Regions from separate parts of the Neptunicella sp. genome, predicted to be linked through region 2. Evidence: predicted binding sites of a transcription regulator. Region 2 holds the regulator's gene; each other region holds the start of a gene.

Region 1 (4,649 bases), on a different contig from region 2:
TGTCTTTCTCGTCATTAAAGGTAACCAATTCATAATATCCGCTTTTCTCATTCCTTTGGCGATATACCAACTTATCGCCATATAACCCTAATAAATCAGCTGTTTGGAGTTCTTGCTGTTCATCATCTTCATTATCCAGCGGTATGGAACGACTGTTTACCCAATCGTTGTCCTGATCCAGTTCAAATACATCGATACGCTTCGATATGGGCAAATAGTCTAATCTGTATAACGGATTACCTTCGTCATCACTGAGAAAAGCAAAGGTACGTTGTCCTCCAACGACAAGCACCTCAGATTCACCAGTGTATACATTAACTTTATACAGCGACCTACGTTTATTTCTCCATGCTTCCATCAATATATGCTTAGGATCATCCGGCAAAAAGTGCTTGATTCTAGACAAATTACGATTAGAACGAGTTCGCCAATCGTCATCCAGCAATACAACCGGGTTTTTGGCGTCCACATCGATCGCCAGCGTGCGACTAAACATATAATAATCATCAATATCAAAGTCGTCTTTTTCTTCCATATCCTCTTGCACCGACTCGGTGTTGTAAGGCACCAACACATGCAACAGGAGGCGTTCATCATTAGCCCAGCTAATCGCATAAGGACGAACCAAACGATCGGAAGTTTTACCGATTGTAGGATTACCGTCTTTTGCTAAATCCGAAATAGTAACAATGCGGGCTCCATCGCTATCCCGATTCCAAAGCTGGGCAAGATAACGTCCACTTGGTGAAATAACGGCTTGTTTATAATCCGCCTCTCGCAGAAAGTCTTCTAAATCCGGCACGTCAGCACAAACAATGGTGGTAAGCGTCAACCAAACGGTGAGTATTAAGTAAAGCTTTTTGATTAATTTCATTAATTCCCTCTATATGATTCCGTTTTATTAGAGCGTGTTGATCTTTGCTGTATGAATTTTGTTCTAACTAAACGCTTTTTAATCGCGACGCTTATTTGCAGGCCTAATGGATTAAGTCAAAAATAAGCAACAAAGAGTAAAAAGCGTTTAGAACGAACCCTTCGGGCAACGTTTGCGCGGCATTTCTACGGCTTCAGCACTCATTTATGTAGAACAACTACACCACATTCGTGCTTCATTGTTTAAATACCCCGCAACTCGTTGCAAAAATATACCGAAAAGATCAACACGCTCTAGTACTATAGGTAAATCTAAGCGTTAGTAATCCATTGATAATACTAGTTAAAGTATTTTCATGGAAATCTGACATTACCTTAAAAATTTATTTTTATGAAAATACTAATTATTGGCTATGTCTGGCCGGAACCGAACTCATCTGCTGCAGGCAGCCGGATGATGGCGTTAATTAACAGCTTTGTGGCTGAACAATGGCAAGTCACCTTTGCCAGTCCGGCCCAGCTCTCAGAACATCGTACCGATTTAAAAGCGTTGGATATTGATGAAGTCAGTATCGAACTGAATAACGGCAGCTTTGACGAGTTTATCCTCAAGTTAAAACCGGATATGGTGATGTTTGACCGCTTTATGATGGAAGAACAGTTTGGTTGGCGAGTAGAAAAACATTGTCCGGATGCATTACGTATTCTGGATATGGAAGACGCGCATTTTTTACGTCAGGCTCGCCAGCAGGCATTCAAAAAGCAACAAACTTTAGCTCCGCAGGACTTGCATACCGAGCTGGCTATCCGCGAAATCGCTGCCATTCACCGTTGTGATATAACCTTGGTGATTTCAAAATTTGAAATGGCATTATTGCAAAATCAGTTTGGCATTCCGGCCAGTATTCTGCATTACTGTCCTTTTATGCTCGATGGTGTGCATGCTGATAATCCTGATTTTGAGCAGCGCCAGCACTTTATCAGTATTGGTAACTTCCGCCACGAACCCAACTGGGATGCCGTATTGTGGCTCAAGCAGCAAATTTGGCCGCTCATCCGTAAACAGTTACCTCAAGCCGAGCTGCATGTTTACGGCGCTTACCCTCCCAAAAAAGCCACCGATTTACACCACCCCAAGCAGGGCTTTTTAGTCAAAGGTTGGGTAGAAGATGCCAAAAAAGTGATGCAACAGGCTCGAATTTGTTTAGCTCCATTACGCTTTGGAGCCGGACTCAAAGGTAAACTGGCCGATGCTATGCAATGTGGAACCCCCAATATTACCACCGATATTGGCGCTGAGGGATTCATCGAGGATGATCAATGGAGCGGGATAATTGCCAACGAGGCTGATAATTTTGCCGATGCCGCAGTGTCGCTTTATTCTGCCCGATCACAATGGCAACAGTATCAACAAAACGGATACGATGTGATCGAGCAACGGTTTGCCAAAGTCCTAATCCAAAAGCAATTCATTCAGCAAATTAACCATATTGTCGAAAATTTGGCTGAACATCGTCAACGCCATTTTACCGGGATGATGCTGCGCCATCACAGCATGAAAAGTACCCAATATATGGCGCAGTGGATTGAAGCCAAAAACAGCAAGTAATTGACAAAAATGAATATTTTTTAATAAATCTGTGTACGAAAGTTTAATCTTCGCTAGTATGGATTTGTTTCACCCGCCCCACTTGACCGTCCTCTAATCTCACTTTGATTCCATGAGGATGGTTAGGGGAGTTGGTTAAAATCCGTTGTACAACCCCTTGGGTTAGCGCACCGGTGCGTTGATCCTGCTTTAACACAATAGAAACTTTTATACCGGGTTGGATATTGGCGCGAATATTACCGTTCATATATTTCCTTGAAATATTTTGTTTGCGCCAGTAAAAACATATTGGCGCAAACAATATACCACTATTGCTTACTCATCCAGGCATGATACTCGGCCTTTGCTTGTTCCTCGGCTATTCCATAACGCTCCTGGATCAAGCCGACAATCTCTTCTTCGCGGCCTTCAATTTTATCCAGATCGTCATCGGTGAGTTTACCCCACTGTTGCTTGACGTTACCTTTAAGCTGTTTCCATTTACCTTGCCAAATATTTATGTTCGTCATAATCATTCTCCTGTTAACAATGTAACAATCGAGTTCATCCCGTCGCAGCGGATAACTCATTAACTGATTGCGATTTATTTTTCGCTACAGAATGTCTCTGCAACAATTAACAAGCCAGAACAATGCCAGCATTAATAATTTTATTATTTTCAATGCCTTACTATATTCAGGAAGGTTTTTAGTGTCAGATTTGCCATAAGACGAGTAACTATTACGCAACGAAGCGGTAATAGTTACCGAACAATGAATAGCAGTTACTTACAGGTCGCCATGTCCTTTGAAAGCTCGGTAATAAATTGACCGTCCTTGCCAAAATAGCGGTAGACCATAATGACTTTTAAATCGATAAAACTACGCAGATCCTTATTGGCACACAATGGGCCAATTACACTTTCTTCCATAATTGAATCGAATACGGCGACATCAAGCTGATTAGCGGTGTAATTAACCAATGTGTTGTTATAGATAATGTAATTTTTTAATGTAGCTGCTGAATCCAGTCTAGTATCAGCGTCAAGTGCCCAGGGCGCTTTAGCATTGACTTCCTTAACCACCATAGAAAGCTGTTGAGAGAGCAACCGCTGTTCTTCCGTTTGAGTTGCGTTGACCGTCCAAGTGGTTATTATCATGACCCCAACGAGTACTATTTTTTTCAAATCCATTTCATATTCCTTAAGTAATCCACCAGATAAATACCACCGATGCGATAGCGGATTTTTACTTATTCTATATCGATTGAAAAGTACTTTGCTTCGAACTTCATTCCCTTATTTAAATAAAACTGGTGTGCCGCTTGTCTGGAAACCCCGGATACCAGTCGTAACTGGGCACAGTGTCGCTGTTTCGCGAAATCCACCAGCCAGTCGAACAATTGCCCTCCATAACCTTTTGAACGATTGCCGTCGGCAGTAATCAACTCTTCAATTTCCAGATACTTTCCGGTATGCAACCACTCGGAAATCCTAAACCCGGCCGCAGATTTTATCTCGTCTCCATCTTCCAGACAGGCCAACCGATAACCGGTTTGCGATTCCATTCGCTCCACTTGTTGCAAAAACGCTTCAAGCGATAGATGGGGTCGCAGGCCAGACAACACCGCAAAACATCTGATTTTATCTGCCTCTGTTGCAACTAGCCTAAACTGCATTTTTACTGTTTCCCGTTAATTAAAATATCAAGCTGAACAGTGCACCACCGGCATCACTGCGACTCAGTTTAACACTGCCCCCATGGGCAATCATGACCTGACGGGTTAATGCCAGCCCCACGCCGGAACCTTCTTTTTTGGTGGTAAAAAAGGGCACAAACACTTTATGTTTTAATTCATCCGCAATGCCATGACCATTATCTGCCACTTCAATCACCACATGTCCACGCCGATTCAATAAGGCGCGCATGGTTACTTCGGGCTGAGGAATGTTTTCCAATGCCTGCTCTGCGTTATTTAACAGATTAATCAGTATTTGCTCGACCATCTGCACATCAACTGTCATTTCCAGAGTTTGAGGCTGAATATCGGTAATCAGGCGAATGCCCTTTTGTTGCCACTGTTGCGTTGCCAACGTTTGCACCTGGGTAAATAACTGCTGAATATGGATACGTTTAATATTGGGAGCCGGCAATCGGGTCAATCGTCGGTAACTGCCGACAAATTGCAT
Region 2 (4,649 bases):
AACAGTTTAGTTTCTGCCATGATGGCTTCACTAAGGGATTTATTATGTCGGGATAAGGGATGTAAACGACGAGTTTCGCTAAAGCGTTTAATTAATACATCGTCACTGGCATCCAGATAGACAATATTCATATCCCAGCTATCGGGCAGATAATTGAGAATTTCGACTAATTCATCGGGATCTTTGGGTAGGTTACGCACATCAATACTGACTGCGACCTGATCATATTCATCCACCACGGTGTGAGTCAGGGTGGGGAGTAAGTTAACCGGCAGATTATCAACACAGTAATAGCCGAGATCTTCCAATACCCTTAACGCAATAGATTTTCCCGAGCCTGAACGTCCGCTGATAATCATCAGCTTCATATTATCGCCTCATAAAGTTCATGATTGCTTTCGGCCTGACGTATTTGTTTGAGAATATCTTTATCGCTTAATTTACCGGCGATGGTAGCCAACGTTTGTAAATGTCCTTGAGCTTGATCCGCGGGTACCAGTAGAGCAAAGAATATATCCACCGGTTTGTTATCAATTGCATCAAAGCTAATTGGTGTTTGGCAAGTAACTAAAATTCCCAGTACTTTATCCAGTTCAGCCAGTCGCCCATGGGGCAGGGCAATGCCATTACCAATACCGGTACTGCCCATTTTCTCTCGGGATAACAGACTTTCGAGTATTTGATCCGAACTCAATTGCGGCAATGCTTGGTGAGCAATATTGCTGATGGTTTCCAAAATACGTTTTTTACTGGAATCTTCGGCTGCACAAACTGTGCAGCCGGGAGTGAGTATATTTTTAATTTCCATTAATTATTACTGCTTTTACTGAGTCATTTAATATGGATTAATGCCGACTGACTTTTTCCTTATGCTTAATCACCTGTCGATCAAGCTTGTCAATTAAATTGTCTATTGCTGCATACATATCATTACGCTCTGAGGTAGCAAAGACTTCAGCACCATGTAGATGTAACGTCGCTTCGGCTTTTTGATTGAGCTTTTCGACGTTAAGTATTACATGGACGTTATTGATATGATCGAAATGTCTTTCCAGTTTGGTAAATTTATTATCTACGTAATCACGTAGTGAGTCTGTAATTTCGACATGGTGGCCAGTCAGGTTGATTTGCATATCGCGACTTCCTTAAATTTGACGTTCAAGCTGCTCCGTTAAAGCAGACTTTTACGTTGGTTAGACGGTGGAATCATTAATGATTCGCGGTATTTTGCAATGGTTCGCCGAGCAACCATAATACCTTGATCGGCCAACAATTGCGCAATCTTACTATCACTCAGAGGTTTACTTTGTGTTTCTGCCGCAACCAGCTTTTTAATTAATGCCCGTATTGCAGTGGACGAACACTCACCGCCATTTTCAGTGGCGACATGGCTGGAGAAGAAATACTTCAGTTCATAAATCCCTCTGGGGGTATGCATATATTTCTGTGTGGTGACACGGGAAATGGTTGATTCATGCATATCCACCATTTCTGCGACATCATTTAACACCATTGGTTTCATCGCTTCAGGACCATATTCAAAAAATCCCTGTTGCTGCTGCACAATACAGTTGGACACTTTGAGCAGAGTTTCGTTGCGACTTTGCAGACTTTTAATAAACCACTTGGCTTCTTGCATGTGTGAGCGAATAAACTGACTGTCGCTGGTATTTTTGACACTGCGACTCATGGCCGCATATTGCTGATTGATATTGAGTTTGGGAAGACTATCGGGATTCAGTTCGACAACCCAGCGGCCATTCTTTTTCATCACCGATACGTCCGGTATCACATATTCTGGCTCAGTGGTAATTAAGGCATTGCCGGGACGTGGATTAAGGGTCTGAATTAATCGTATGGTTTCCCGCAGTTGTTCTTCATTTAGGCGCGCCTTGCGCATCAGAGTGCGATAATCCTTACTGGCCAGTAAATCCATGTATTGGGTAATTAGCAGTTTGGCTTCTTCTAGCCAGGGGGTGTCAGCGGCAAACTGGTTAAGCTGTACCATCAAACATTCGGCCGGTGTTCGTGATCCAACACCAACAGGATCGAACATTTGCACCCGTTTTAATACGCAATTCACTTCGTCAATGTCGACTTCTTCATTATCGAGACTATTCAGAATATCTTCAGTAGACACGGTGAGATAACCGGATTCATCAATAGAATCAATAATGGCAGTGGCAATCGCGATATCTGTTTCACTGAAGTGGGTCAGGCGCATTTGCCATAATAAATGTTCTTGAATGTTGTCGGTGGTTTCACCCTGATAAATTTGTTCATCATCACCACCGCTAATGGGAGCGGCTGGCGCCGAGGATGCACTGTAATATTCATCCCAGGTTGAATCGATAGGTAATTCGTCGGGTAATTCATTTTTCTCTAGAGCATCACCAGACTCAATACTGTCACTGGCTTCATAGTCATTATCTGAATCTTTGTTTTCGTTTTCGGGGAAGTCCTGATTATCTTCTGCTTCCAATAGTGGATTGGCATCCAAGGCTTCCTGAATTTCCTGCTGAAGATCGATGGTCGACAATTGCAACAGCCGGATGGCTTGCTGCAACTGCGGTGTCATGGTCAGTTGTTGGCTAAATTTTAATTGTAATGAGGGCTTCATTTACGTCTTGTCGTGTCCCGTTAATTCAAAAACCAGCTAAGGCTGTTACATTGCTAATGGTTGATGTTTTGTTTGCTAACTATAGCTTGAATTGCTCGCCCAGGTATACATCCCTTACTTGTTGATTACTTAGCACCTGTTCGGCATTGCCTTGGGCAATTAATTCTCCATGACTAACGATATAGGCGGTTTCGCACACATCAAGGGTCTCACGAACATTGTGATCGGTGATTAACACGCCAATCCCCCGGTCTTTGAGGTGATTGATAATTTTCTTTATATCGGTCACAGAAATAGGATCGACGCCCGCAAAGGGTTCGTCAAGCAAAATAAATTCCGGATCGGCAGATAATGCGCGGGCAATTTCTACCCGTCGCCGTTCGCCACCCGACAAACTCATACCAAGACTATTACGAATATGATTAATGTTGAACTCATCCAACAGGGCGTCTGCATGCTCTTCGCGCTCAGCCTTACTCAGATCTTTACGAGTTTCTAGAATCGCCATCAAGTTCTGCCATACCGTCAATTTACGAAAAATCGATGACTCTTGCGGTAAATATCCAATACCTTTGCGGGCACGAACATGCATAGGTTGCAAAGTCAGCTCCTGATCATCAATAAAAATTTGACCTTTATCGATAGGAACCAAGCCGACAATCATATAGAAGGTGGTCGTTTTACCTGCCCCATTTGGCCCTAATAATCCAACAATTTGGCCAGTAGAGACTTGTAAACTCACATCGGTTACCACCTGACGGGATTTGTAGGATTTGGCTAAATGGGTGGCTTTAAGGGTTGCCATCTTATTTTTCCTGTGTGCCGGGTTGATAGATAGTGATCGTGCGTCCATCGTCATCGTTACTGCCGTTGGCACTAAATTGTTCATTTTCCATATCGAACTCAATAAATTCGGCCTTAACCATACTGTTTTGTAAGTGCAGTTCGGCATTGGTGGTAAGCGTTAATACCCGTTCGCCCAGGGTATATTTGATTTCGTTGGCTAAGGCTTTAATCATACTGCCATCATCAGACTTTTGCTGATAGCTGGCGGGATTGCCACGAGCAATAAAAATTTCACTGCCAGGACCATCTTTGGCTATCACATCCACCTCATCGGCATCAATCACCAAACTGCCTTGGGTAATATGTACATTACCACGGTAGAATCCGGATTTTTCGATGCCGTCTGCTTTGTTATTTTCAGATAATATTTCCAGTGGCTGCTTGAAATCAGCCTTATCAGCAAAAGCATGTAGGGGAACCAGCAGTAATGCCAGATAACCCGCTTTAATGGCTAAGGTTGGGTGAAAAAGTCGATTTAGCATGATTAAGTAGCTCAAAAGTTCGTTTATTTAAATTAGCGGTAAAACCAGTGCCTTGAACGACAAAGTTCTTGCCACTAATGGTTACCAACTGATCGGAAGAGAGGGTGTTGTTATTCAGGTCAATTTCAATGAAATCGGTTTTCATGGTTTGAATAAACCCTTCTTTATCGGTGCTTTGTAATACCACATTATCTTCTAAATGCAGTCGATTATCATCGTATAATGTACCTTCCACCGCGCTGACGTGCCAAGGACGCTCCTGTGCCGTGGTAAATATGGTGTATTGAGGTTGCTCAAATAAAGTAAAGCCAAGTAACTGGTAATGTTCCATATGCTCTGCATAAACCTGATGGTGAATTTCACCTTGTTTATCATACAACGTACTTTGCATTTTATTGGCTTGGTAATTGGGGCGCCAGGCTTCTTCGGTTTTATCTGTTGTTTGGGTAGGTGAATCGGTTAGCCAGTCTTCAAAATTAAGCACTAATACCAGTAAAAACAGTAAACATATACTGATCGACACTTTGCTCATGTGCTGCTTCCATGAATGTGATTTAGTTTTTTGTGTGCATGTAAAATTAAATCACAGACTTCGCGTACTGCGCCAAATCCACCGCGCAAGCTGGTAATATAGTCAGCTTGTTGACGAACGTATGGGTGACCATCCGCTACTGAAATGCGTATCCCTGCTTCATCAAACA
Region 3 (4,649 bases), on a different contig from region 2:
ATATGTCGAAACGTGATTATTACGAAGTACTTGGCATAGCCAAAGATGCCTCAGATCGGGACATTAAAAAGGCCTATAAACGTCTGGCGATGAAGTATCACCCGGATCGTACTTCTGGCGACAAAGGTCTGGAAGAAAAATTCAAAGAAGTACAGGAAGCCTATGAAATCCTGATCGACGATCAGAAACGAGCTGCCTACGACCAATATGGCCATGCCGGTGTTGATCCTAACCGCGGCGGCGGTGGTGGCGGTGCCGATTTTGGTGATATTTTCGGTGACGTCTTCGGTGATATTTTTGGTGGTGGACGCCGTGGCGGCGGACAACGTGTGCGCCGTGGTGCTGATTTACGCTATAACCTGGAATTGAGTCTCGAAGAAGCCGTTCGTGGTAAAGAAGTAGAGATCCGAGTCCCTACGTTGACCGGCTGTGACGAATGTGACGGTTCCGGTGCGAAAAAAGGCAGTAAGCCAACTACCTGTCCTACCTGTCATGGTCAGGGACAAGTTCAGATGCGCCAAGGCTTTTTTGCGGTGCAGCAAAGTTGCCCAACCTGTTCTGGAAAAGGCAAAATAATTAGTGATCCGTGTCGTAAATGTCATGGTCAGGGGCGGGTTGAGAAAACCAAAACCTTATCGGTTAAAGTCCCGGCAGGCGTTGATAGCGGTGATCGCATTCGTCTTAGTGGCGAAGGCGAAGCGGGTGAGCAGGGCGCACCAGCTGGAGATTTATATGTGCAGGTGCACATCCGCGATCACGATATTTTTGTCCGTGATGGCAATAACCTGTACTGCGAAGTGCCATTAAGCTTTACACGTGCGGCATTGGGGGGAGATATCGAAGTTCCAACCCTGGACGGTAAAGTGAAACTGAAAATTACCCCTGAAACGCAAACCGGACGCATGTTCCGTTTACGTGGTAAAGGGGTTAAATCGGTGCGCACCGGCGCAGTGGGCGACTTAATGTGTAAAGTTGTCATTGAAACGCCAGTGAATCTTAGTGCTAAGCAAAAAGAACTGTTGGAAGAATTGGATAAATCGATGGGTAGTGGTAAAGATACCGCTAAGCATCGTCCCAAGGAAACCGGTTTTTTTGATGGTGTGAAAAAGTTTTTCGATGATTTAGCTAAATAATATTTAGCTACAATTTGACTGCATTTAAAAGCCGCTAATGGAAGTTAGCGGCTTTTTTGTGTAACACCAAAATTGTTTACGATTGGTTTTTTATTGTTCAATTGACTGTCGAAATTTTTTACATTCCAATGCCGTATAAAAACAATAATTTTCTTTATTGCTATTTTTATTTTAAATAAAAACAATAGCTTATAAAAAATTTTGAAGCTTACTTAGTACGTTGGTTCGATATTTGCCTTTTTGACTACGAATTGCCAATATCCGCAACGATATTGGTGTCGTAATTTAACAAGGATAGCAGTATGAAAAATCTAATTAGCAAGTTTGCCGCAGTAACCGCTCTTACTGTAGTCACTTCTTTATCACATGCCGCACTGATTGGCTCAATTAGTCATGATTATGGTGATCAGTACACGCCAACCAGCCTGAATTCGTCTAATAGTTGCGATACGTTAGGAGCTGATTCGGTCAATATCACTGATACGTCTAATGGTTGTGGTCGTTTTTATGATTACTTTGATTTTTCTAGTATTGCCTTCGATGATATTGAAAAATTTGAGCTAAGTCTGACATTTAGTAATGCTTTCGATCTGGAAAGTAATTCAGTTGAAATTAACTTGGGATTTTTTTCTTTCACTATGGACGTTCCGGATTCTGAATTTTGGAGTGTAAGACCGGGCGCTTCTGCATCAACTGGTAATGGTTATGATGAGGATCATGATCAATTTTTAGTCAGTCACATATTTACCGGTATATTTACATTTGATGATAATAATACTGCTAACAGCATCTTTCAAAATATGCTCAATAATAAAAATTTCTCACTAATGTTTGCTGAAAATTCGGCAAATAGTGATAACTTTACTTTATATGACGCTAAGCTAGATATTTATGGCACTGCAACAGTACCTGAGCCAGCGCCTTTAACTTTGTTGGCGTTAGGTTTGATCGCATTAGGTTGGATCAGACAGCGTAAAATATAAATTGTCTTCTACGGACAAGAAAAAGCCGCTAAAAGTTAGCGGCTTTTTTTATGCTTTCATCTACGGGCTAATAGTGTGTTATTGCCTCTATAATGAATCAACGATTCTTGAGGAAATTTAGCATCGTATCGGCATCCGATACTTCAAACGGATCCGTTGGACATAAATCTCCAAAATCTGCTTCACTAAAGGCTTGTATAATTTCGCCATTTTCAACATACATTGAATAGCGCCAGCTACGCATACCAAAGCCAAGGTTACTTTTATCCACTAACATACCCATTTTACGCGTAAATTCGCCATTTCCGTCTGGTAACAAGAAAACATTCTTGGCATTTTGGCTTTTGCCCCATTGATACATAACAAACGCATCATTGACGGAGATACAGACTATTTTATCCACCCCTAACTGTTTGAATTCATCAAATAATTCTTCGTAGCGAGGCAGATGACTGGTGGAGCAGGTCGGGGTGAATGCACCGGGCAATGAAAACAAGACGACATTTTGTTTAGCAAAAATATCGTCGGTGGTTAAATCTTTCCATTCAAATGGATTAGGTCCACCTAGTGCATCATTGCGTACGCGAGTTTTAAAGGTCACTTTAGGTACTTTATTAATCATGTCTAACTCCATAGTTTGTTAACAGCGGGATATTGTGTCCCCCCGATTTAGGGACGCTAAATGTAAACAGCTAAAATAACATTGCCGAGCATAGCACTATAAAAACGGATTTAGCCAGCGTCCGAAGAAGCCGGTCATTTTTAACGAATCATCCAACACGGCAAAACAGATACAGTCTTGATCTTCTGACGCTTTAGGCTGATGGACGGTATTACTATCGGCTTGGATAAAATCACCTCGGCGGTAATATCCCGCTTTATCAGAAAAACTGCCCTGCATCACAAGAGTAAACTCGTTACCACAATGGGTATGTTCGGGTAATTCTTTTCCGGCCGCTATCTTGTATAACTTGGCCGTATATTGTTTATCTGAAAACGGTAAGGTAATTTCCTTAATACTGCGTGTCATTCCTGACCATTTTAATTGCGCATAATCAGGCTGAATAAAACGCTGTAACGGTCTGGGGATAATAGATTGACTGGTATGGGGGATCTCTTCGTCCACCGCGACAGAGGGAGTATCCAGTTTGTTTAACACATTGGCCAATAATGTATCGCTCACAGGCTGGTCGGCGCTTTGTTGCAATAACTCACCGCCTACTTGTTCGAACAGGCGACTGCGCGATTGGCAGCGTGGACATTCTTCCAGATGGCAGGCAATCATAAGGCCTAATGCATCCGGCATTTTCCCAGCACTAAATTGGATTAAAAATTCGTCAGTAGGATGATAATCAGCCATGTCATATTTTCTTTTGCTAGTGTGTCCAATTTTTTCATTGCAAGTCGCAATCTCGATTTAATCGTACCTAGAGGTATATTCATTAGCTCGGCAATTTCACTATGAGATTTACCTTCAAAATATACATTAAAAATAATTTGTCGCTGCTCTTCGGGCAGAGAGTTAACTAATGTACGGGTGAAATCCCGATTTAGATCACTATCAAGGTTATTTTCTAGTGAGTCGCCCGCCATATCGGGAAAAATATCATAGGATTGAATTTGATCGGGTCGTTGTTTGCGTAAAAAGTCGATGCGTTTATTTCGCACAATACGGTACAGCCAGGTAGTCGCAGCCGCCGCATCCGGACGGTATAAATGCGCTTTGTTCCAGACGGTGATAAAGCATTCTTGTACAATTTCTTCTGCATCACTGTCATTGGCACCACAACTCAATGCATAGGCTTTCAATTTGGCAGAAATCGCATTAAACAGTTCAATAAAGGCATTGCGATCCTGATGTTGTGCAATGGCTACCAATAATTGCTCTAGTGATTGTTCAGATGGGGTATTGTCATCAATCAAAAATCGATCTCTTGGTTTGTTTGATATTAAGTCGTTGATCGATAACCGTCTATCGAGCACCTCTTATTCTAGGCATAGCTAAATTGGCAGTGCAACGAATAACATAATTTAATCAAAAATAGTTGCTCAAAGTGATCCAATAAATTTTCACCGACGTATATCTGACATAACGTTATAGCTAAGGTAACCACATGCAGCCAGTTAGCCACGATTCAATAAACACCAAACCCCTTGTCGGTATCAGTGCTTGTTTAACCGGTTCACCGGTAAGGTTTAATGGGGGACACAAGCAATCCCGCTATTGTACAGAGGTGTTATCCAAATACTTTGACTTTAAATCTTTATGCCCTGAAGTGGCTATCGGCTTAAGTACGCCACGGCCGGCGATTCGAATGGTTGAATCCGAACCCCAAGCTAAAGTGGTATATAGTAAAGGCGAGAGTCAGGATTACGCTCCCGCTTTAAGGGAATATGCACAAAAAATATCACCGGCGTTACACAGTTTGAGTGGTTTTATTTTTATGCAAAAATCACCAAGCTGTGGCTTGGGGAGTACCACCCTCTATACCGAAAAGGGATTCCCTAAGTCCAGTACCAACGGGGCCTTTAG

The links. Region 2 encodes sigma-54, which starts transcription at its own class of promoters, with help from an activator protein. Its sites were predicted from a motif close to GTTGGCACGNNNNTNGNNT; they were not measured.
Region 1: a site for sigma-54 is predicted at 3,103-3,121, ahead of ACTD55_RS09345 (CsbD family protein). Genes of this name have one in related genera too.
Region 3: a site for sigma-54 is predicted at 1,353-1,371, ahead of ACTD55_RS14660 (PEP-CTERM sorting domain-containing protein). Genes of this name have one in related genera too.

Annotation. Positions count from the first base shown of each region.
Region 1 covers NZ_JBLWWF010000009.1:112,055-116,703, forward strand. Annotated here, with positions in the region: gene ACTD55_RS09330 (alpha/beta hydrolase family protein) at 1-874, opposite strand, end outside; gene ACTD55_RS09335 (glycosyltransferase family 4 protein) at 1,265-2,482, shown strand; gene ACTD55_RS09340 (YwbE family protein) at 2,526-2,729, opposite strand; gene ACTD55_RS09345 (CsbD family protein) at 2,791-2,991, opposite strand; gene ACTD55_RS09350 (hypothetical protein) at 3,246-3,653, opposite strand; gene ACTD55_RS09355 (GNAT family N-acetyltransferase) at 3,713-4,138, opposite strand; gene ACTD55_RS09360 (sensor histidine kinase) at 4,158-4,649, opposite strand, start outside.
Region 2 covers NZ_JBLWWF010000001.1:8,721-13,369, forward strand. Annotated here, with positions in the region: gene rapZ (RNase adapter RapZ) at 1-368, opposite strand, end outside; gene ptsN (PTS IIA-like nitrogen regulatory protein PtsN) at 365-808, opposite strand; gene hpf (ribosome hibernation promoting factor) at 846-1,133, opposite strand; gene ACTD55_RS00065 (RNA polymerase factor sigma-54) at 1,172-2,620, opposite strand; gene lptB (LPS export ABC transporter ATP-binding protein) at 2,700-3,425, opposite strand; gene lptA (lipopolysaccharide transport periplasmic protein LptA) at 3,427-3,948, opposite strand; gene lptC (LPS export ABC transporter periplasmic protein LptC) at 3,911-4,480, opposite strand; gene kdsC (3-deoxy-manno-octulosonate-8-phosphatase KdsC) at 4,477-4,649, opposite strand, start outside.
Region 3 covers NZ_JBLWWF010000018.1:77,578-82,226, reverse strand. Annotated here, with positions in the region: gene dnaJ (molecular chaperone DnaJ) at 3-1,133, shown strand; gene ACTD55_RS14660 (PEP-CTERM sorting domain-containing protein) at 1,436-2,116, shown strand; partial or broken gene ACTD55_RS14655 (peroxiredoxin) at 2,226-2,750, opposite strand; gene ACTD55_RS14650 (ChrR family anti-sigma-E factor) at 2,835-3,476, opposite strand; gene ACTD55_RS14645 (sigma-70 family RNA polymerase sigma factor) at 3,443-4,039, opposite strand; gene ACTD55_RS14640 (YbgA family protein) at 4,231-4,649, shown strand, end outside.